2 linked regions of the Aquabacterium sp. OR-4 genome follow. The protein of the gene in region 2 interacts with the protein of the main gene of each other region in a pairwise test. Links are inferred from orthologs where the notes say so. Each region holds a gene or a part of one and is shown on either strand. Other genes may lie near its edges.

What was found.
Region 1: the proteins of N4G63_RS14675 (region 2) and lpdA interact in binary tests that used the Escherichia coli proteins (3 or more experiments, as listed by UniProt). The link is inferred for Aquabacterium sp. OR-4 from one-to-one orthologs.

What each region holds. Positions count from the first base shown.
Region 1 is NZ_JAOCQD020000001.1:1,854,243-1,864,329, forward strand. What follows is about bases 3,468-6,405. They hold lpdA (dihydrolipoyl dehydrogenase), read right to left. Parts: upstream 5,872-6,405; coding sequence 4,063-5,871; downstream 3,468-4,062. Other genes in these bases: N4G63_RS08105 (EAL domain-containing protein), read right to left, coding at 3,468-3,902; N4G63_RS08115 (Ntn hydrolase family protein), read right to left, coding at 5,879-6,405. Also shown: maiA (maleylacetoacetate isomerase), read right to left, coding at 1-462; N4G63_RS08095 (fumarylacetoacetate hydrolase family protein), read right to left, coding at 495-1,193; N4G63_RS08100 (NUDIX hydrolase), read left to right, coding at 1,262-1,807; more of N4G63_RS08105, read right to left, coding at 1,875-3,467; more of N4G63_RS08115, read right to left, coding at 6,406-6,451; aceF (dihydrolipoyllysine-residue acetyltransferase), read right to left, coding at 6,464-8,179; aceE (pyruvate dehydrogenase (acetyl-transferring), homodimeric type), read right to left, coding at 8,211-10,087. UniProt on the Escherichia coli protein: Lipoamide dehydrogenase is a component of the glycine cleavage system as well as of the alpha-ketoacid dehydrogenase complexes.
Region 2 is NZ_JAOCQD020000002.1:540,955-551,258, forward strand. Bases 3,565-6,719 are described here. They hold N4G63_RS14675 (UvrD-helicase domain-containing protein), read right to left. Parts: upstream 6,320-6,719; coding sequence 3,809-6,319; downstream 3,565-3,808. Other genes in these bases: N4G63_RS14680 (hypothetical protein), read left to right, coding at 6,314-6,719. Also shown: N4G63_RS14655 (alpha/beta fold hydrolase), read right to left, coding at 1-46; N4G63_RS14660 (GNAT family N-acetyltransferase), read left to right, coding at 113-637; N4G63_RS14665 (HD-GYP domain-containing protein), read right to left, coding at 700-1,836; more of N4G63_RS14680, read left to right, coding at 6,720-7,063; N4G63_RS14685 (TRAP transporter small permease subunit), read left to right, coding at 7,270-7,809; N4G63_RS14690 (TRAP transporter large permease), read left to right, coding at 7,809-9,410; N4G63_RS14695 (TRAP transporter substrate-binding protein), read right to left, coding at 9,528-10,304. UniProt on the Escherichia coli protein: A helicase with DNA-dependent ATPase activity. Unwinds DNA duplexes with 3'-5' polarity. Translocates on single-stranded DNA with 3'-5' polarity. Initiates unwinding more efficiently from a nicked substrate than double-stranded DNA.

The sequences.
Region 1 (10,087 bases), on a different replicon or contig from region 2:
ATGGCAGTAGCGGCCCGGCAGCGTGGCCAGCTGGCGCTCCACCGCCTCGAGGCCGCTTTCCACCCAGTGGCGGTACCAGCGGTTCTTGTCGTCCTCGGACAGCTTGAGGTCGTGCGTGAGGTAGCGCAGGACACGCAAGTTGTTCAGCGGATGGATCTCGCAGGCGATGTCCTGTGCGATGGCGCGCACACGGGCGCGGCCCAGCGCATCGGCCGGCAGCAGCGGCGGTTGCGGATGGGTCTCGTCGAGGTATTCGATGATGGCCATCGACTGGCTCAGCCGCGCGTCGCCGTCCTCGAGCAGCGGCACCAGGCGCGAGACCGACACCGCGACAAAGCGCGCCGCGCTCTGCTCGCCCTTGACCAGGTGCACCGGCAGGTAGTCGTAATCGAGGCCCTTGAGCGCCAGCGCGATGCGCACGCGGTACGAGGCCGAGGAGCGGAAGTAGCTGTGCAGCTGCATCGACATGGGTGTTCTCCGGAAGGCCGCAGTGTTCAGCGCACGGCCACGCGCAGCGTGCCCAGGCCGGCGATGGCGCCTTCCATCAGGTCACCGGCCACCACCGCACCCACGCCGGCGGGGGTGCCGGTGAAGATCAGGTCGCCGGGCTGCAGGGTCCAGGCCTGGCTCAGCGTCTCGATGGTCTCGGCCACGTTCCAGATCAGCTCCGACAGGTCGCCCTTCTGGCGCGGCGTGCCGTTCACCGCCAGCGTGATGGCGCCGCTGGCCAGCGCGCCGGTCTGGGCGATGGGCACGATCGGGCCGATTGGCGCCGAGGCATCGAAGGCCTTGCCGATGCACCAGGGGCGGCCCTGCTTCTTCATGTCGTTCTGCAGGTCGCGGCGGGTCATGTCCAGACCGACCGCGTAGCCGTAGATGTGCTTCAGGGCATCGGCCGCGGCGATCTGGTGGCCGCCGGTGCCGATGGCCACCACCAGCTCGATCTCGTGGTGCAGGTTCTGGGTCAGCGGCGGATAGGCGATGGTGCCGGTCTCGCCCTCGGCCACCGGCACCACCGCGTCGGCCGGCTTCATGAAGAAGAACGGCGGCTCGCGGCCCGAGAAGCCCATCTCCTGGGCATGCTCGGCATAGTTGCGGCCCACGCAGTAGATGCGGTGCACGGGAAACAGCCCGCCGCCGGCCACCGGCACGGTGGGCTGGGCGGGCGGCGTGAAGACGGCTTGGGCGCTCATGTCGGCGTCGGGGTGGGTGGCAACGATCATCGATGATGCCACGCACCCCCGCTAAACTCGGCCGCACCATGCTCGAGACGCGTCGCATCAAGCACTGCCGCCAGTGCGGCACCCCGGTGGCCTACCGCGTGCCCGACGACGACAACCGCGAACGCGCGGTGTGCGGCGGCTGCGGCACCATCCACTACGAGAACCCGCTCAACGTGGTGGGCACGGTGCCGGTATGGGGCGAGCAGGTGCTGCTGTGCAAGCGCGCCATCGAGCCGCGCTACGGGTTCTGGACCCTGCCGGCCGGCTTCATGGAGCTTGGCGAGACCGTGGCCGAAGGCGCCACCCGCGAAACCACTGAAGAAGCCGGCGCCCGCATCGAGCTGCAGGGCCTGCTGAGCATGCTGAGCGTGGTGCGCGTGGGCCAGGTGCACCTGTTCTACCGCGCGCGCATGCTCGACGCCGCGCTCGACCCCGGCCCCGAGACCCTGGAGGCGCGCCTGTTCCACGAGCACGAGGTACCCTGGGACGAGATCGCCTTCCGCACGGTGCGCGACACGCTGCAGCACTTTTTCGCCTGCCGGCGCGCCGGCGGCGACTATCCGCTGCACATCGGCAGCATCTAAGGGCAAGTGGCCACACTGGGGCGCCCGGCCCTGCGGGCACGCAGGGCCACCCGCCACTCGGCCTGGCTCAGGCCAGGGTCGCGGCGGGCAGCGGGGTCACCGCCGGCCCGGTGGCGGCGTCGAAACCCAGCGACCACAGCACGTCCAGGTCTTCGGCCGCACGCACGCCCTCGGCGGTGACGCTCAGGCCCACGCCCTGCACCAGTTGCACCAGGCCATGCAGGTAGCGCCGTGCATCGGCGGCCTCGGCGCCGGCAATGCCGTTGACATAGCGGGCGTCGATGCGCACGCAGTCCAGGCCCAGATCGGGCAGGCCCTGCCCGGCCGACAAGGCGGCACCGGCATGCTCCAGGCCCAGCATCACGCCCAGCGGGCGCCAGCGGCGCGACAGCTCGCGCAGGCGCTGCGGTGCGTCCAGCGCCAGTGATTCGGGCAAGTCCACCCACAGCCGGCAGGCGGCCTCGGGGGCGGCCGCCAGACGCCGCGTGGCGGCCTCGACAAACACGCCCGAGGCCAGCGAGGCGGCCGCCATGTTGATGCAGCGGGCCTGGCCATCGCGGGCAATCGCGGCCAGGGCCAGCATCAGCGCGCGTTCGTCGATGGCGGTGCTGAGCTGGCTGCGCACCGCCTGGGCCAGCCAGCGCGCGGCCGGCTCGTAGGCGCCGCCGGCCACCAGCTGCACCCGCAGCGGGCTGTCGAGCATCAGCGTGCGGCCGTCGGGTGTGCACACCGCAAACTCGCCCAGGCGCACCCGCCCCTGCGACAGCGCGCGCATCAGGCGGCGGTGCCAGCCGGTGGATTCGTCGTCGGCGGCCAGCAGCTCGCTGGCGGCGCCCGAGCCCAGCTCGGCCGCGGCCTCGGCGTCCACCACTGGCGGGCAGGCGGCTTCGGCCTCGGCGCGGCGCAGTGCGGCCTCGGCCTGGGCCAGGCCCGCCTCGGCGGTGTGGCTGGCCAGCACCTCCACCGCGGTGGCCACCACGCGCGCGGCGGGGTCCACCACCACCAGGCCGGCCGACACCGCGCGGCGCAGGGCCTGCAGGGTGTCGCCGGCCACGCCGCCGGTGGGCAGCAGCAGCGCGAAGTCGCCACCGTCCAGGCGGCCGATCAGGCAGTGGGCCACGCGCTGCGGGTAGTTCTGCAGCACCTGGGCCACGGCCTGCAGCACGCGGTCGGCCGAGCGCCGGCCCAGGCGCTGGTTCATGCCGGCCAGATCGGCCAGGCGCAGCAGCACCAGGGTCACCCGCGGCGGCGCGTTTTCGCCGTGCAGCAGGGCGTCGAGCGCGGCGGTGAAGTGGCGGCGGTTGGCCAGGCCGGTCAGCAGATCGTGATGGGCCTGCAGGCGCAACGCCTCGAGCTGGGTGGCCTGCAGCGCAAACAGCGCGCCCAGGCGTTCGTGCAGGCGATCCAGGCCATCGGCCAGCGGTGCCAGCTCGGGCAGCGCCGGGTGCCGCACCGGCCGGTAGCCGGCATCGCCCAGGCGCTCGGTCTGGGCCAGGGTGTCGGCCACCGCGCTGCGCAGGCGCGCACGCTGGCGGGCAAACAGCGTGGCCACCGCCAGCATGGCCGCGGGTACGGCCAGCAGCAGCACCTGCAGGGTTTGCCACAGCAGGCCCAGCAGGTGCGAGGGATCGGTCCAGGCCTGGACCAGCAGAACCCGGCCGTCGACCTGCAGGCCGCGCGGGGCCGGTTCGGCCGGCAGGCGCAGCGCGGCCATGAACCAGGCGGGCAGCGCCTGGGCGCCGGCATCGTGCCGGCCGCGGCCAAGCAAGCGGCCCGCGCCGTCGCGCACCTCGGCCTGCGCCCAGCCGGCGGCCAGGGCCCAGGCAGGCATCTGTTCCAGCCGGTGCGGCAGCGTGCCCGGCGCACGCGCCAATGCCTCGGCGAGTGCCGCGGTGGCCGCAGCGTGCTGGCGGGTGACCTCGCGCTGCACCAGCCCACCCAGTGCGGCGGCCAGCAGCAGGGCGGCCAGCAGCGGCACCGCCAGCGCCATCAGCAGCCGGCGATGGCGCTGGGCCCAGGCCGGCATGCGGCCGCCAGACCGGGCTTCGGACCAGGCGGGCAGCAGCGGCAGTGGAGGTGAATCGGCAGACAGCATCCGAGGGCGGGCGACAGTGGGGCCATGCTCCGCCCGCCCGGGCAAGGGTGCCGGGGCCGGACAGGCTCTGTCAGGTTTTCGTCCCGCCCGGCGCCAACTTGAACGCTGGGACTTTGCCGCCGCTCGGCGCGGCGCCCGGCAGAGCGCCGGCTGCCGCGGCTCAGCGCCGCTGCGGCGGCAGGTCGGTGCAGCTGCCGTGGGCCACCTCGGCGGCCATGCCGATGCTTTCGCCCAGCGTGGGGTGCGGGTGGATGGTCTTGCCGATGTCCACCGCGTCGGCGCCCATCTCGATGGCCAGCGCGATCTCGCCGACCATGTCGCCGGCATGCGTGCCGACGATGCCGCCGCCCAGGATGCGGCCGTGGCCATGGGCCTCGGGCGAGTCGTCGAACAGCAGCTTGGTGAAGCCTTCGTCGCGGCCGTTGGCAATGGCGCGGCCCGAGGCCGTCCACGGGAACAGGCCCTTCTTGACCTTGATGCCCTTGGCCTTGGCTTCATCCTCGGTCAGGCCCACCCAGGCCACCTCGGGGTCGGTGTAGGCCACGCTGGGAATCACGCGGGCGTCGAACTGGGCCTTGCTGTTACCAGCGGCCACTTCGGCGGCCACATGCGCCTCGTGCACCGCCTTGTGCGCCAGCATCGGCTGGCCGACGATGTCGCCAATGGCGTAGATGTGCGGCACGTTGGTGCGCATCTGCGCATCCACCGGGATGAAGCCGCGCTCGCCCACCACCACGCCGGCCTTCTCGGCGCCCAGCTTCCTGCCGTTGGGCGTGCGGCCCACGGCCTGCAGCACCAGGTCGTAGGTGGCCTCGCTCTTGCTGCCGTCCAGGCCCTCGAACTGCACCGTGATGCCCTCGGGCCCGGCGCTGGCGCCCACGGTCTTGGTCTTCAGCATGATCTTGTCGAAGCGGTCGGCGTTCATCTTCTGCCACACCTTGACCAGATCACGGTCGGCGCCCTGCATCAGGCCGTCGAGCATTTCCACCACATCCAGCCTGGCGCCCAGCGTGGAGTACACCGTGCCCATCTCCAGGCCGATGATGCCGCCGCCGATGACCAGCATGCGCTGGGGCTGCTGGCGCAGCTGCAGCGCGCCGGTGCTGGTGACGATGCGCGGATCGTCGGGCAGGAAGGGCAGCTTCACGGCCTCGGAGCCGGCGGCGATGATGGCGCTCTTGAAGCGGATGGTCTGGGTCTTGGCCTCGGCGCCCTCGCCCACCTGCACACTCAGGTGGTGCGGATCGGCGAAGGTGCCGTTGCCCTGCACCACCGTCACCTTGCGCATCTTGGCCATGGCCGCCAGGCCGCCGGTGAGCTTGCCCACCACCTTGTTCTTGTGCGCCAGCAGCTTGCCGAGATCCACCTTGGGATCGGCGAATTCGACGCCCAGGTCGGCGAAGTGCCTGACCTCGTCCATCACCGCGGCCACGTGCAGCAGCGCCTTGCTGGGGATGCAGCCCACGTTCAGGCACACGCCGCCCAGCGTGGGAAAACGCTCGACCAGCACGGTCTTGAGGCCCAGGTCGGCCGCGCGGAAGGCGGCCGAGTAGCCGCCGGGGCCGGCGCCCAGCACCAGCAGATCGCACTCCAGATCGGCACTGCCGGTGTAGCTGGCGGCCTGCGGCGCGGGCGTGGCGGCCGGCGCCGGCGCAGCGGCCACCGGTGCCGGGGCGGGTGCAGGTACAGCAGCAGGTGCAGCAGCCGGGGCCGGCGCCGCAGCGGCGCCTTCGGCCACCTCAAGGCTCAGCAGCACCGAGCCCTGGTTCACCGTGTCGCCCATCTTGATCTTGAGCGCCTGCACCACGCCGGCGTGGCTGCAGGGGATCTCCATCGAGGCCTTGTCGCTTTCCACGGTGACGAGGCTTTGCTCGGCGCGCACGGTGTCGCCCGGCTTGACCAGGATCTCGATCACCGCCACGTCCTTGAAGTCGCCGATGTCCGGCACGGTCACGTCAATGAGGGCCATGGTGTTGTCAGCCTTTCAGTTTCAGCGTGTGGGTCCGCACCGGACCCGCCGAGTTCTTGTCGAATTCACAGCCGGCGCGCACGCCGGTCTCCACCAGTTCACGCGCCGAGCGCACCCGTTCGAAGCTGGCCTGCATGGCCCCCAGCGCAAACGCCCGGCCCGAGCCGATGGCCCAGAAGCGGTCGAACTCGAACACCTCGCGGTACGAGTAGACGCCGAAGATGCCGCGCGCATTGGCGATCAGGATCGTGAACTGGCTGCTCTCGTAGGGGTCGGCATCGTCTTCCTTGGTGTTCAGGAAGAAGTGCTCCTTCAGCTTGGGGTGCAGCTTCAGGAAGGTGTCGAACACCTCGTCGCGCGAGTGCAGCTTGAGCTCGTCGGCCGGCAGCGTGCCCAGCGCCCGCCGCAGCACGGGAAAGTGCGCGGTGGTGCCGGCCATGCCGATCCACGAGTCGCCGATGCGAAACAGCTTGTCGTTGGCCTCGTAGCCATGGGCCAGGCGCGTGTCGCCAAAGGTGACCAGCGCGTCGGCCGCGATGGCCACCTGGCCGCCCTTGCGGGCCACACAGATGGTGGTCATCTCGCGCCGGCCTTACAGCGCGATGCGGCGGAAGTCGGCCAGCAGCGAGGCGAAGTAGACGTTGAAGCGCGCTGCCGCGGCACCGTCGATCACGCGGTGGTCCCAGCTCAGGCTCAGCGGCAGCATCAGGCGCGGCGCGAACTGCTTGCCGTCCCACTTGGGCTCGATGGCGCTCTTGCACACGCCCATGATGGCCACCTCGGGCGCATTGATGATGGGCGTGAAGTAGCGCCCGCCAATGCCGCCCAGGCTGCTGATGCTGAAGCAGCCGCCGCTCATGTCGGCCGGGCCCAGCTTGCCGTCGCGCGCCTTCTTGGCCAGCTCGCCCATCTCGGTGCTGATCTGGAAGATGCCCTTCTTGTCGGCATCCTTGATCACCGGCACCACCAGGCCGTTGGGTGTGTCGGCGGCAAAGCCGATGTGGAAGTAGTTCTTCAGCACCAGGCTGCCGTCGCCGTCCAGGCTGGCATTGAACTCGGGGAACTTCTTCAGCGCGGCCACGGCGGCCTTGATCATGAAGGCCAGCATCGTGACCTTGACGCCGCTCTTCTCGTTCTCCTTGTTCAATTGAACGCGGAAGGCTTCGAGATCGGTGATGTCGGCATCGTCGTGGTTGGTGACATGCGGAATCACCACCCAGTTGCGGTGCAGGTTGGCGCCGCTGATCTTCTTGATGCGCGACAGGTCCTTGCGCTCGACCGGGCCGAACTTGGCAAAGTCGACCTTGGGCCAGGGCAGCAGGCCCGGGAACGCGCCCTCGCCGCCGGCCGCAGCGGCGGGCGCCGGGGCCTTGGCCTTTTGCGCCGCGGTCATCACCGCGCCGGCCATCACGTTCTTGACGAAGCCCTGCACGTCGCCCTGCGTGATGCGGCCCTTGGGTCCGCTGCCGGCCACCTCGGCCAGCGGCACACCCAGCTCACGTGCCAGCCGGCGGATCGTCGGCGAGGCATGCGGCAGCTGGCCGGTGGGGGCGCCGCCAGGCTGGTGCGCCGGCACAGCCGCCACCGCCGCAGCCGGGGCTGCCACGCTGGCCGGGGGTGCGGCGGCCGGGCTGGCCGCCGGAGCGGCCGCGGCCGCAGCCACCGGCGCCGCCGCGGCGGGGGTGGCGGGGGCGGCGGGGGCGGCGGCAACGCCGGCCACTTCCACCAGGGCCACCAGCGAGCCCTTGCGAACCTTGTCGCCCAGCGTCACGCGCAGCGCCTTCAGCACGCCGGCGTGGCTGCTGGGGATCTCCATCGAGGCCTTGTCGGACTCGACCGTGATCAGGCTCTGCTCGAGCTTGATGGTGTCGCCCGGCTTGACCATCACCTCGATCACCGCCACTTCGTCGAAGTCGCCGATGTCGGGCACCAGCACCTCGACCACGCCGCCCGATGCGGCGGGGGCGGCCGCGGCCGGCGCCGGCGCCGCAGCGGCGGCCACCGCCGCCACCGGGGCTGCCACGGCCGGGGCCGGGGCCGGTGCGGGTGCGGGCGCCGCAGCGGCGCCGCCGGCCGCCTCCAGCATCAGCAGCAACGTGCCCTGGTTCACGGTGTCGCCGATGGCCACCCTGAGCTCCTTCACCACGCCGGCATGGCTGGACGGAATCTCCATCGAGGCCTTGTCGCTCTCCACGGTGATCAGGCTCTGGTCCACCGCCACGGTGTCACCGGGCTTGACCAGCAGTTCGATCACCGCCACGTCCTTGAAGTCGCCGATGTCCGGGACCTTGACTTCCACGATTGCCATAGTGCTTGTCTCCGAGGTCTGGTGGCTGTGATCAGGCGTACAGCGGGTTGATCTTGTCGGCCTTGATGCCGTACTTCTGGATCGCCTCGGCCACCTTGGCCAGCGGCAGCACGCCGTCGTCGGCCAGGGCCTTCAGCGCGGCCACCACGATGTAGTGGCGGTTGACCTCGAAGTGCTCGCGCAGCTTGCTGCGGAAGTCGCTGCGGCCGAAGCCGTCGGTGCCCAGCACCTTGAAGCCCGTGCCCTTGGGCAGGTAGGCGCGCACCTGCTCGGCATAGCTGCGCATGTAGTCGGTGCTGGCCACCACCGGGCCGGCGTGGCCGGCCAGTTGGCGGGCGATGAAGGGCAGGCGCGGCGCGTCGGTGGGGTGCAGCAGGTTGTGGCGCTCGGCATCGGCACCGTCGCGGGCCAGCTCGTTGAAGCTGGGGCAGCTCCACACCTTGGCGGCCACGCCCCAGTCGGTGGCCAGCAGCTGCTTGGCGGCCATGCTCTCGCGCAGGATGGTGCCCGAGCCCAGCAGGTTCACCGCCGGCTGGCCGGCCACGGTGGGCGCGTCCTGCAGCAGGTACATGCCCTTGATGATCTGCTCCTCGGTGCCGGCCACCAGGCCGGGCATCGGGTAGTTCTCGTTGAGCAGCGTGAGGTAGTAGAAGACGTTCTCCTGCTTCTCCACCATGCGCTTGAGGCCGTGCTGCATGATCACCGCCACCTCGTGCGCGAAGGTCGGGTCGTAGCTCACGCAGTTGGGAATGGTGCCGGCCAGGATGTGGCTGTGGCCATCTTCATGCTGCAGGCCTTCGCCGTTGAGCGTGGTGCGGCCGCTGGTGCCGCCCAGCAGGAAGCCGCGCGCCTGCATGTCGCCCGCCGCCCAGGCCAGGTCGCCGATGCGCTGGAAGCCGAACATCGAGTAGTACACGTAGAACGGCACCATGATGCGGTTGCTGGTGCTGTAGCTGGTGGCTGCGGCAATCCAGCTGGCCATGCCGCCGGCTTCGTTGATGCCTTCCTGCAGGATCTGGCCGGCCTTGTCCTCGCGGTAGTACATCACCTGGTCCTTGTCGACCGGGGTGTACTGCTGACCTGCGGGGTTGTAGATGCCGACCTGGCGGAACAGGCCTTCCATGCCGAAGGTGCGCGCCTCGTCCACCAGGATGGGCACCACGCGCGGGCCCAGCGCCTGGTCACGCAGCAGCTGGGTGAGAAAGCGCACGTAGGCCTGGGTGGTGCTGATCTCGCGGCCTTCGGCGGTGGGCTCGAGCACGGCCTTGAAGGTTTCGAGCGAGGGCACGGTGAAGTGCTCTTCGGCCTTGGTGCGGCGGTGCGGCAGGTAACCGCCGAGCGCCTGGCGGCGCTCGTGCAGGTAGCGCATCTCGGGCGTGTCGTCGGCCGGCTTGTAGAACGGCAGCTTGGGCAGCTCGCTGTCGGGAATGGGGATGTTGAAGCGGTCGCGGAAGGCGCGGATGTCGTCGTCGGTGAGCTTCTTGGTCTGGTGCACGGTGTTCTTGCCCTCGCCCACCTTGCCCATGCCGAAGCCCTTGACGGTCTTGATCAGCAGCACCGTGGGCTGGCCCTGGTGCTTGACCGCGGCCGCATAGGCGGCGTACACCTTCTGCGGATCATGGCCGCCGCGGCGCAGCGCCCAGATGTCGGCGTCGCTCATCTTGGCCACCATCTCCAGCGTCTTGGGGTCGCGGCCGAAGAAGTGCTTGCGCACGAAGGCGCCATCATTGGCCTTGAAGGCCTGGTAGTCGCCGTCCAGCGTCTCCATCATCACCTTGCGCAGCGCACCGTCCTTGTCGCGCGCCAGCAGCGGGTCCCAGTCGCTGCCCCAGATCAGCTTCAGCACGTTCCAGCCCGCGCCGCGGAACTCGCTCTCCAGCTCCTGGATGATCTTGCCGTTGCCGCGCA
Region 2 (10,304 bases):
CCTGGCGCAAGGCGAGGTAGGGCGTGGCGGTGGCGGGCGCGTTCATCGGCGCGCACTGTAGGCGGCGCGGGCCGGCGCTGCTGGCGCGGCTGCGACAAGCCCCGATGCCAGAATGCCCGGCATGAGCCCTGCCGCCGCCTTCAACCTGCGCCCCGCCGAGCCGCGTGACCTGCCCGCCATCGTGGGCCTGATCACCGAGCTGGCCGAGTTCGAAGCCCTCACCCACCTGCTGGCGGTGACGCCCGAGACGCTGGCGCCACACCTGTTCGGCGACAAGCCGGTGGCCGAGAGCGTGGTGGCCGAGGTGGCGGGCAGCGCGCCGGGCGCCGCGCCGCGGGTGGTGGCCTTTGCGCTGTTCTTCACCAACTTCTCGACCTTCCTGGCCAAGCCGGGGCTGTACCTGGAAGACCTGTACGTGCAGCCCGCGCACCGCGGCATGGGGCTGGGCCGCGCGCTGCTGCAGCACCTGGGCGCGCTGGCGGTGGCGCGTGGCCATGGCCGCTTCGAATGGAGCGTGCTCGACTGGAACGCCAACGCCATCGCCTTCTACGAGAAGATGGGCGCCACGGTGATGCCCGACTGGCGCATCTGCCGCGTGGCCGGGCCGGCGCTCGCCGCCTTCGGCCCGAAAGGCTGACGCACACCGCCCCAAGCCGGCAGCCGCCGCGGCGGCGGCGAAGCCGCTTCGGGAGCTGGGGCCTATCCCGCAGCCAGCATCACCAGCATCTCGGGCGAGATGCCCGACTGCATCATCTGCCCGCTGATCACCGACTGGATGGCGTGGCCCTTGACCGAGGTGTCGCGGCGGATCGGCTGGCTCAGCTTGTTGCCGGCCGGCGAGCTCATCACCGCCACCACCGGCGTGGTGACGGTGGGGCCGCGGCGCACCACCAGGCCGCATTCGCCCGACTCGAGCCGCACATAGCAGCCGGGCGGGTAGACGCCAAACTCCTTGACCAGGGCCGCGGTCATCGGGTGGCCGGGGTCCTGCATGAACATCTGGCGCCCCGCCACATCGGCGGCCATGGCCTGGCGCGAGCCGCGCGGGCTGAGCTTGGCGGTGTAGATGTCGGCGCGCCGCACCAGATCGGCGGTGTCGCTGATCTGGCGCAGGCCACCGGGGTAGCCGCTGCCGTCGGGCGCCTCGTGGTGCTCGGCCACGGCGCGCAGCCACTCGGGGTCGGTGACGCCGCTCAGTTCGAGCATCAGGCGGCTGAAGTCGGGATGGGCCCGCACCGCGTCGCGCTGCTCGTCGCTGAGCGGCGTGCTCTGCCGGGCCAGCTCGCCCTGCAGCTCGAGCATGGAGATGTTCATGGTCAGCGCGGCCTTGAAGGCGCGCTGCGCGTCGTCGGCCGCCCAGCCCAGGCGCTGGGCCACCAGCAAGGCGGTGATGGCGGCATGCATCGAGCGCGTGATGCCGTACTGCGCCATCGCGTTGCCCTCCTGGCGCAACACCTGGAAGATGGCCAGGTCGCGGTCACGCTCGATCAGCGTCAACACGGTGGGCGTGGCGGCATCCAGCGCGTTGACGAAACCCTCGTCGCCGGCGGCATGGCGCAGGGTCTCGCCCAGCTGGTGCAGGTTGCGGTTCCACAGGCCCGGCAGCTCGTGCGGCTTGGCGCGGCGGGCCTCGGCGGCCGGATCGGCCAGCTCGGCAATGTCCACCAGCGCGCCACGCTCGAACAGCAGGCACATCTGCTCGTAGTTCTCCACCAGCTGGCCGCGCGCCAGCAGCAGCGTGCGGTCGGCGTCGTAGACGTTGAAGGGCAGCGAGGCGGCAATGGCCACCCGGTGCTTGAACTGCGACAAAGGAGAAAACTGCAGGTTGGACGGCATGTAACGGCTCGCTGAGAGGGCTGTCAGAACTGATCGGCGCGACCTGTCTTGGGGCGTTATCGGGTGGCCACTGCAAGACTTGAGGGGCGATCTCAATCGGTTGCAGGTGAATTCCCTCAGCGCCGGGGCCCGGGTGCCTGCCCACAATGCCGGCGCATGAAGCATGTCGTCGACCGCCACGCCGCCCTGCACGGCAGCTTTCGCTGGCAGGTGCCGGCGCAATTCAACATCGCCGAGGCCTGCTGCGGCCGCTGGGCGCGCAGTCGGCCGCGCGCAGTGGCCATTCGCTGGCAGCGCGAAAACGGCGAACGCGGCACGCTCAGCTACGGCCAGCTGCAGGCCCTGGCCAACCGCCTGGCCCACGCGCTGGCACGCCGCGGCGTGCAGCGTGGCGACCGCGTGGCCATCGTGATGCCGCAGCGGGTGGAAACCGCGGTGGCCCACATGGCCGTGTACCAGCTGGGCGCGGTGGCCATGCCGCTGTCGATGCTGTTCGGCCCCGAGGCGCTGGAATACCGGCTGCGCGACAGCGGCGCGCGCGTGGCCATCGCCGACGAGAGCGCCATCGCCCACCTGTGCGCCGCGCGCCCGGCCTGCCCCGACCTGGCCTGCGTGGTCGCGGTTGGCCAGGCGGCCGGCCAGGGCGATGTGGACTGGGCGGCCGCCCTGGCCGCCGAGCCCGACCGCCACGACCCGGTGGCCACCGGCGCCGACGAACCCGCGATGCTGATCTACACCAGCGGCACCACCGGCCCGCCCAAGGGCGCGCTGATGCCGCACCGCGCGCTGATCGGCAACCTCAGCGGCTTTGTCTGCAGCCAGAACTGGTTCCCCGCCGTGCTCGGTGCAAAGCCCCCGCTCCGGGGCGGGGGGAGCGGGGGTGGGGGGCCACAGTTCAGGGCAAAGCCCAGCGGCTGGGGATCAGGAGACGCCTTGCGTCTTCTGGTCACCAGCCGACTGGGCCTGGACCGGCGGGCTAATGGACGCGCTGCTGCCCACGCTGTACTTCGGCCAGCCCATCGTGGCCTACCAGGGCCGCTTCGACCCCGAGCGGGCGCTGGCGCTGATGGCCGAGTACCGGGTGACGCACAGCTTCCTGTTCCCCACCGCGCTGAAGGCCATGATGAAGGCCGTGCCCGAACCGAAGCAGCGCTACAGGCTGCACCTGCGGGCCGTGATGAGCGCCGGCGAGGCCGTGGGCGATGCGGTGTTTGCCTGGTGCCAGCAGGCGCTGGGCGTGACGGTCAACGAGATGTTCGGCCAGACCGAGATCAACTACATCGTCGGCAACTGCACCCGCAGCCTCGATGCCCAGGGCCGCCCGGCCCCCGGCTGGCCGGCCAGGCCCGGCAGCATGGGCCGCGCCTACCCCGGCCACCGCGTGGCGGTGATCGATGACAGCGGCCACGAATGCCCGCGCGGCACGCCCGGCGACGTGGCCGTGCACCGGCGCGATGTGCATGGCCAGCCCGACCCGGTGTTCTTTCTCGGCTACTGGAACAAGCCCGAGGCCACGGCCGCCAAGTTCACCGGCGATCCGGCCGATTCATGGTGCCGCACCGGCGACACCGCGGTGATGGATGCCGACGGCTACCTCTGGTACCAGGGCCGCAGCGACGACGTGTTCAAGGCCGCCGGCTACCGCATCGGCCCCAGCGAGGTCGAGAACTGCCTGGTCAAGCACCCCGCGGTGGCCAATGCCGCCGTGGTGCCCAAGCCCGACGCCGCGCGCGGCGCGGTGGTCAAGGCCTATGTGGTGCTGGCCCCCGGCTGCACCGGCGATGCCGCCCTGGTGGCCGCCCTGCAGCAGCATGTGAAAGGCCGGCTGGCGCCCTACGAGTACCCCAAGGAGATCGAGTTCATCGACGCGCTGCCGATGACCACCACCGGCAAGGTGCAGCGGCGGGTGCTGCGGCTGCAGGAAGAAGAGCGCGCGCGGGCGGCCGGCGTGGCCTGATCGACTCGCCGCCGGTCAATCCACCGGCGTCAGCTTCGCCACCGCCAACGCCAGCCACTTCGGCCCGTGGCGGCCGAAGTTGACCTGGGCACGCGCGTCGGCGCCAGAGCCTTCCAGCGTGATCACCACGCCTTCGCCGAACTTGGTGTGGAACACCGACTGGCCCACGCGCAGGCCGTGGCCCGACTTGGCGGCCTGGGCGTTGGCCATGGCGGTGGGCACCGGGCCGCCGCCCATCATCGGCGCGTCGCGGCCGGCGCCGTAGCCGTCGCGGCCACCCCAGGCGGGGCGGTCGCCGTCGCGGGCGTTCGAGCGCGCGTCCTGCCGGCCGGCGCCGACGATGCCGCCCGGGCCGCTGCCGCGCTGCCAGGCCTGCTGGTACTCCTTGGCATAGCCCGAGCCAAAGCCCTGGTGGCGCGGGGTCAGCCACTTCAGCGCGCCCTCGGGCAGCTCGTCCAGGAAGCGGCTCTTGACGTTGTAGCGCGTCTGGCCATGCAGCAGCCGGGTCTGGCTGTAGCTGAGGTACAGGCGCTTGCGTGCCCGGGTGATGGCCACGTACATCAGCCGGCGCTCTTCTTCCAGGCCGTCGGTGTCGCTCATCGCGTTTTCGTGCGGGAACAGGCTTTCTTCCAGCCCGGTGATGAACACCGCGTCGAACTCCAGGCCCTTGGCCGAGTGCACGGTCATCAGCTGGATGGCGTCCTGCCCGGCCTGGGCCTGGTTGTCGCCGGCCTCCAGCGCCGCATGGGTCAGAAAGGCCGCCAGCGGCGACATGATCTCGCCGGTCTCGGCATCGGGCGCCAGCGGGGCGGCCGGGGCCGGCGCCGCGCCATCGCTGCCGGCGGCCAGCGTGCCGGGGCCGATCTCGTCCACCGGCAGGGCCACGGCATCCTTGCCAAAGCCCTCCTGGGTGACGAAGGCCTCGGCCGCGTTGACCAGTTCATCGAGGTTCTCGATGCGGTCCTGGCCTTCCTTCTCGGTGCGGTAGAAGTCGACCAGGCCCGAGCTGGCCAGCATCTGCTCGATGATCTCGCGCAGCGTGAGGCCGCGGGTGCGCTCGCGCAGGCCGTCGATCAGGCCGTTGAAGCCCAGCAGGTTGGCACCGCCCTTGCCCGCCACCGCGGCCACGCTCTGGTACAGGCTGCGGCCGCTCTGGCGCGCGGCGTCCTGCAGCAGCTCCATGGTGCGCGTGCCGATGCCGCGGGTGGGAAAGTTCACCACCCGCAGGTAGCTGGTGTCGTCGTTGGGGTTCTCGATCAGGCGCAGGTAGGCCAGCGCATGCTTGACCTCGGCACGCTCGAAAAAGCGCAGGCCGCCGTACACGCGGTAGGGCACGCCGGCATTGAACAGCGCGCTTTCCAGCACCCGGCTCTGCGCATTGCTGCGGTACAGGATGGCGATCTCGATGCGCGCCAGGCCGCCGCGGTGCAGGCCCTGCGCTTCTTCCAGCAGCCACTGGGCCTCGGCGTAGTCGCTGGTGGCCTCGTGCACGCGCACCGGCTCGCCGGGGCCGGCCTCGGTGCTGAGGTTCTTGCCCAGGCGCTTGGCGTTGTGGGCGATCAGCGCATTGGCGCTGTCGAGGATGTTGCCGAAGCTGCGGTAGTTGCGCTCCAGCTTGATCATGTGGCGCACGCGGTACTCGCGCTCGAAGTCGGCCATGTTGCCCACCTGCGCGCCGCGGAAGGCGTAGATGCTCTGGTCGTCGTCGCCCACCGCAAACACGCTCTGGCGCAGGCTGCCGCGGGCGCGGTCGCCGCTGTTCTCGGGCGGCGCAAACATCTTCAGCCAGCGGTACTGCAGGCGGTTGGTGTCTTGAAACTCATCCACCAGCACATGCGCGAAGCGGTGCTGGTAGTGCTCGCGCAGCGAGGGGTTGTCGCGCAGCAGCTCGTAGGTGCGCAGCATCAGCTCGGCAAAGTCGACCACGCCCTCGCGGTGGCACTGGTCTTCGTAGGCGCGGTACACCTCGACCATGGTGCGGGTGTTGGGGTCGTGCGCATCCACGTCGCCGGGGCGCTCGCCCTCCTCCTTGCGCGCGGCGATGAACCAGCTCACCTGCTTGGGCACGAAGCGCTGGTCATCCAGGTTCATGGCCTTGATGATGCGTTTGACGGCCGAGAGCTGATCGCCGGTGTCCAGGATCTGGAAGCCCTGCGGCAGGCCGGCCAGCTTCCAGTGCGCGCGCAGGAAGCGGTTGCACAGGCCGTGGAAGGTGCCGATCCACATGCCGCGCACGGGCACCGGCAGCATGGCGCTCAGCCGGGTGAGCATCTCCTTGGCGGCCTTGTTGGTGAAGGTCACGGCCATCAGCCCGCCCGGGCCCACCTGGCCGGTGGCCATCAGCCAGGCGATGCGGGTGGTGAGCACGCGGGTCTTGCCCGAGCCGGCACCGGCCAGAATCAGCCCCGGCTCGGCGGGCAGGGTCACCGCCGCCAGCTGCTCGGGGTTCAGGCCCTTGAGCAGCGAGCCGGTGCCGGACGCACCGGAGGTCGGGGGAACATCATCGTGAAAGGGCGGCGCATGCATCGGTGGATTCTAGGAGGGGGGTGGCTGCTGGCCGCCGCGCTTGCACAGCCGGCCCTGGCCGCCCGGACGCCCGCCCCGGCCCTGGCCCGCCGGGCCTGCCCGGCCGCCACGGCGGGCGGCATCGAACGCTTCATCACCGCCGACTGTGCGGATTGCTGGGCCGCGGCGCTGGGCGGGGGCGACGGGGCCGGCCCCGACAGCCTTGCCGCCGCCCCCGCCCCTGCCCGCCGCTGGACGCTGGACTGGCTGCTGCCGCGCGGCGCCGACGCGGCGATGGCCGCCGCCGCCCTGCCCGAGGCCAGCGAGCGCAGCCAGCGCGCCGGCCTGCCGGCCGAGGCCGCTGCGCCGGGCCCGAACCAGCGGCAAGCCGAGCGCCGCGCGCAGCGGCCGTGGCCGGGCCTGGCGCTGCGCGTGAGCTCGGGCCCGGCCTGGCAGGGCTACTTCGGCCTGCAGCTGCGCGTGGCGGTGACCCAGGCCACGCGGCTGCCGGCCGGCAGCACGGCCTGGCTGGCGCTGGTGGAGCACCTGCCGGCCGGCCAGGAGGGCTCGGCCCTGCCGCGCCAGCTGGTGCGCAGCGTGGCCGGCCCGCTGCCGCTGCAGGCCCTGCGCGCCGGCCAGCCGCTGAGCCACCTGCAGGCCCTGCGCTGGCCCGCGGGCGCGCAGCCCGAGCGCCTGCGCGCGCGCGGCTGGATCGAGGCCGCCGACGGCCGCATGCTGGCCATGGCCGGCGACCGCTGCGATTGACCTCGCATCGCCCGCCACAGCGCGGTGTCGGCCCTTGGGCCCGGCAGCGCCCCGGCCCCTGGTGCTTTCCCTAGCGGCCGTGAACTTTCAACTGTCGTTCAGGCTTGCATCCTTACATTTGCCGACTGCAGCGACGCAGGGGCCTGGCCACGCCCACCCGTGCCGCGTCGCAAGACGTCCAACCAACAACATTTTCTGGAGGTGACATGTCCCCACTTCTGAGACTTTCCGAAGCGATCGATTGGCTGACCGATCGTTTCGGCGTGCTGGCCAAGTGGGCGGTGCTGCTGTCGTGCCTGATCAGTGCCGGCAACGCCGCCTTCCGCTACGCCTTCGACAACAGCTCCAACGGCCTGCTGGAGATCCAGTGGTACCTGTTCGCGGCCTGCGTGATGCTGGGCGCCGCGCAGGTGCTGCGCGTCAACGAGCATGTGCGCGTCGATGTGGTCTACGGCCGCTTCAGCGGCAAGGGCCAGGCGCTGATCGACCTGGCCGGCTTCTGCCTGTTCCTGGTGCCGGTGATGCTGGTGATGATCCATTACTCCTGGCCGCTGTTCATGAAGATGTTCATCAGCAAGGAGATGTCCAGCAACGCCGGCGGCCTGATCCGCTGGCCGGCCATGCTGCTGCTGCCGCTGGGCTTCTCGCTGGTGCTGCTGCAGGGTGTGTCCGAGATCATCAAGCGGGTGGCCTGGCTGGCCCATAAATACAACGGCGAGTTCCACTACGAGAGGCCCCTGCAATGATCGCCATGGAGAACTTCGCGCCGATCATGTTCGGCGGGCTCATCGTCACGCTGCTGATTGGCTTTCCGGTCGCGTTCTCGCTGGCCGCGCTGGGCCTGGGCTGCGGCTTCTTTGCGGTGCACATGGGCTGGTTCCAGCCCGAGTTCCTGAGTGCGCTGCCACTCAATGTGTTCGGCATCCTCAGCAACGAGCTGCTGCTGGCCATTCCGTTCTTCACGCTGATGGGCTCCATCCTCGAGAAGTGCGGCCTGGCCGAGGACATGCTCGATTCGATGGGCCAGCTCTTCGGCCCGGTGCGCGGTGGCCTGGGCTACTCGGTGATCATCGTCGGCTTCATCCTCGGCGCCATCACCGGCACGGTGGCCGGCCAGGTGATCGCCATGGCCATGATCAGCCTGCCGGTGATGATGCGCTACGGCTACAACATGCGCTACGCCACCGGCGTATTGGCCGCCAGCGGCACCATCACCCAGCTGGTGCCGCCCAGCCTGGTGCTGGTGGTGCTGGCCGACCAGCTCGGCAAGAGCGTGGGCGACATGTACAAGGGTGCCTGGGGCCCCAGCATCCTGCAGGTGCTGATCTTCGCGCTCTACACCTTCATCCTCACCCGCGTGCGGCCTGACTACCTGCCCGGCGTGCCCAAGGAAGCGCGCACGCTGCAGGGCTGGGATCTGTGGAAGAAGTGCCTGCGCGGCATCGTGCCGTCGGCCTTCCTGATCTTTGCCGTGCTGGGCAGCATGGGCGGCCTGCCCGGCATCAACACCGCCATCTGCACGCCCACCGAGGCCGGCGCGATGGGCGCCGTGGGGGCCCTGGTGCTGGCCGGCATCCACCGCCGCCTGAGCTGGTCGCTGCTCAAGGACACCATGCTCGGCACCATGCGCATCACCGCCATGGTGGTGTTCATCCTGATCGGCTCGCGGGTGTTCTCGCTGGTCTTCCAGGGCGTGGATGGCGCGATCTGGATCGAGCACATGCTCTCGGGCCTGCCCGGCGGCCAGACCGGCTTCCTCATCGCGGTCAACATCTTCATCTTCTTCCTGGCCTTCTTCCTCGACTTCTTCGAGATCGCCTTCATCATCCTGCCGCTGCTGGCACCGGTGGCCGACAAGCTGGGCATCGACCTGATCTGGTTCGGCGTGCTGCTGTGCGTGAACATGCAGACCTCGTTCATGCACCCGCCCTTCGGCTTTGCGCTGTTCTACCTGCGCGGCATCTCCGACACGCTGTTCAAGAACAAGGCCCTGCCGCGCAAGGTCGAGTCCAAGGACATCTACCTCGGCGCCATTCCGTGGGTGGTGATGCAGCTGGTGCTGGTGGTGGTGGTGATCTTCGTGCCCGAGACGGTGACCGCCTTCCTCGACAAGCCGCAGGTCGTCGACATCGACAAGGCCAACAGCCAGCTCGAGCAGATGAGCCAGGACCAGGCGCCCGGCGCCAAGGCCGAGGAGAACGTGCGCGAGCTGTTCGGCCTGGACCCGGCCGGCAAGGCCGCGGCGTCGGCTCCGGCAGGCGCCGCATCGGCGGCCGCGCCCGCCGCCGCCGAGGAAGACCCGATGGAGGCCGTCAAGCGCAGCCTGCAGCAGGACAAGAAGCCCTGACCGGTGCCGCGGCGCCCTGCCCCGGGGCGCCGCCGCCGAAGCAACCGCCAACGCACAGGCGAAAGTAAAAGCAAAAGGGCCCTGCCGCGAGGCAGGGCCCTTTTTCATGGCCGCCGCTCAGAGCTTCTGGGCCTGCATGAAGTCGTCGAAGCTGGCTTCGGCGAAGCGGAACCACAGGTTCTGGTCGCGGCGGAAGTTGGCGTAGTCCTCGTACACCTTCTTCCAGTTCGGGTTCTTGGCGCTCAGGTCGCTGTACAGGGCCAGCGCCTCCTTGAAGGCCAGGTCCATCACGTCCTTCGGGAAGCGGAACAGCTTGGTGCCGCCGGCCACCAGCTGCTTGAGCGCCGCCGGGTTCTTGGCGTCGTACTTGGCCTGCATCTCGACGTGGGCGAAGGTGGCCGCACACTCGACGATGGCCTTGTACTCGGACGAGAGCGCGTCGTAGGCCTTCTGGTTGACGAACACGTCGAGCTGCGGGCCGCCCTCCCACCAGCCGGGGTAGGCGTAGAACGGGGCCACCTTGTTGAAGCCGAGCTTCTGGTCGTCATACGGGCCGATCCACTCGGCCGAGTCGATGGTGCCCTTCTCCAGCGCCGCGTAGATCTCGCCGCCCGGAATGTTCTGCGGCACCGCGCCCATGCGCTCGGCCACCTTGCCGGCAAAGCCGCCGATGCGCATCTTCAGGCCCTTCATGTCGGCCGCGCTCTTGACTTCCTTGCGGTACCAGCCGCCCATCTGGGCACCGGTGTTGCCGGCCGGGAAGTTGACGATGTTGTACTGCTTGTAGAACTCGCGCATCAGCTTCAGGCCGTTGCCTTCGTACATCCAGGCGGTCATCTGGCGGCTGTTCAGGCCGAAGGGCACGGCGCAGCCCAGCGCAAAGGTCTCGTCCTT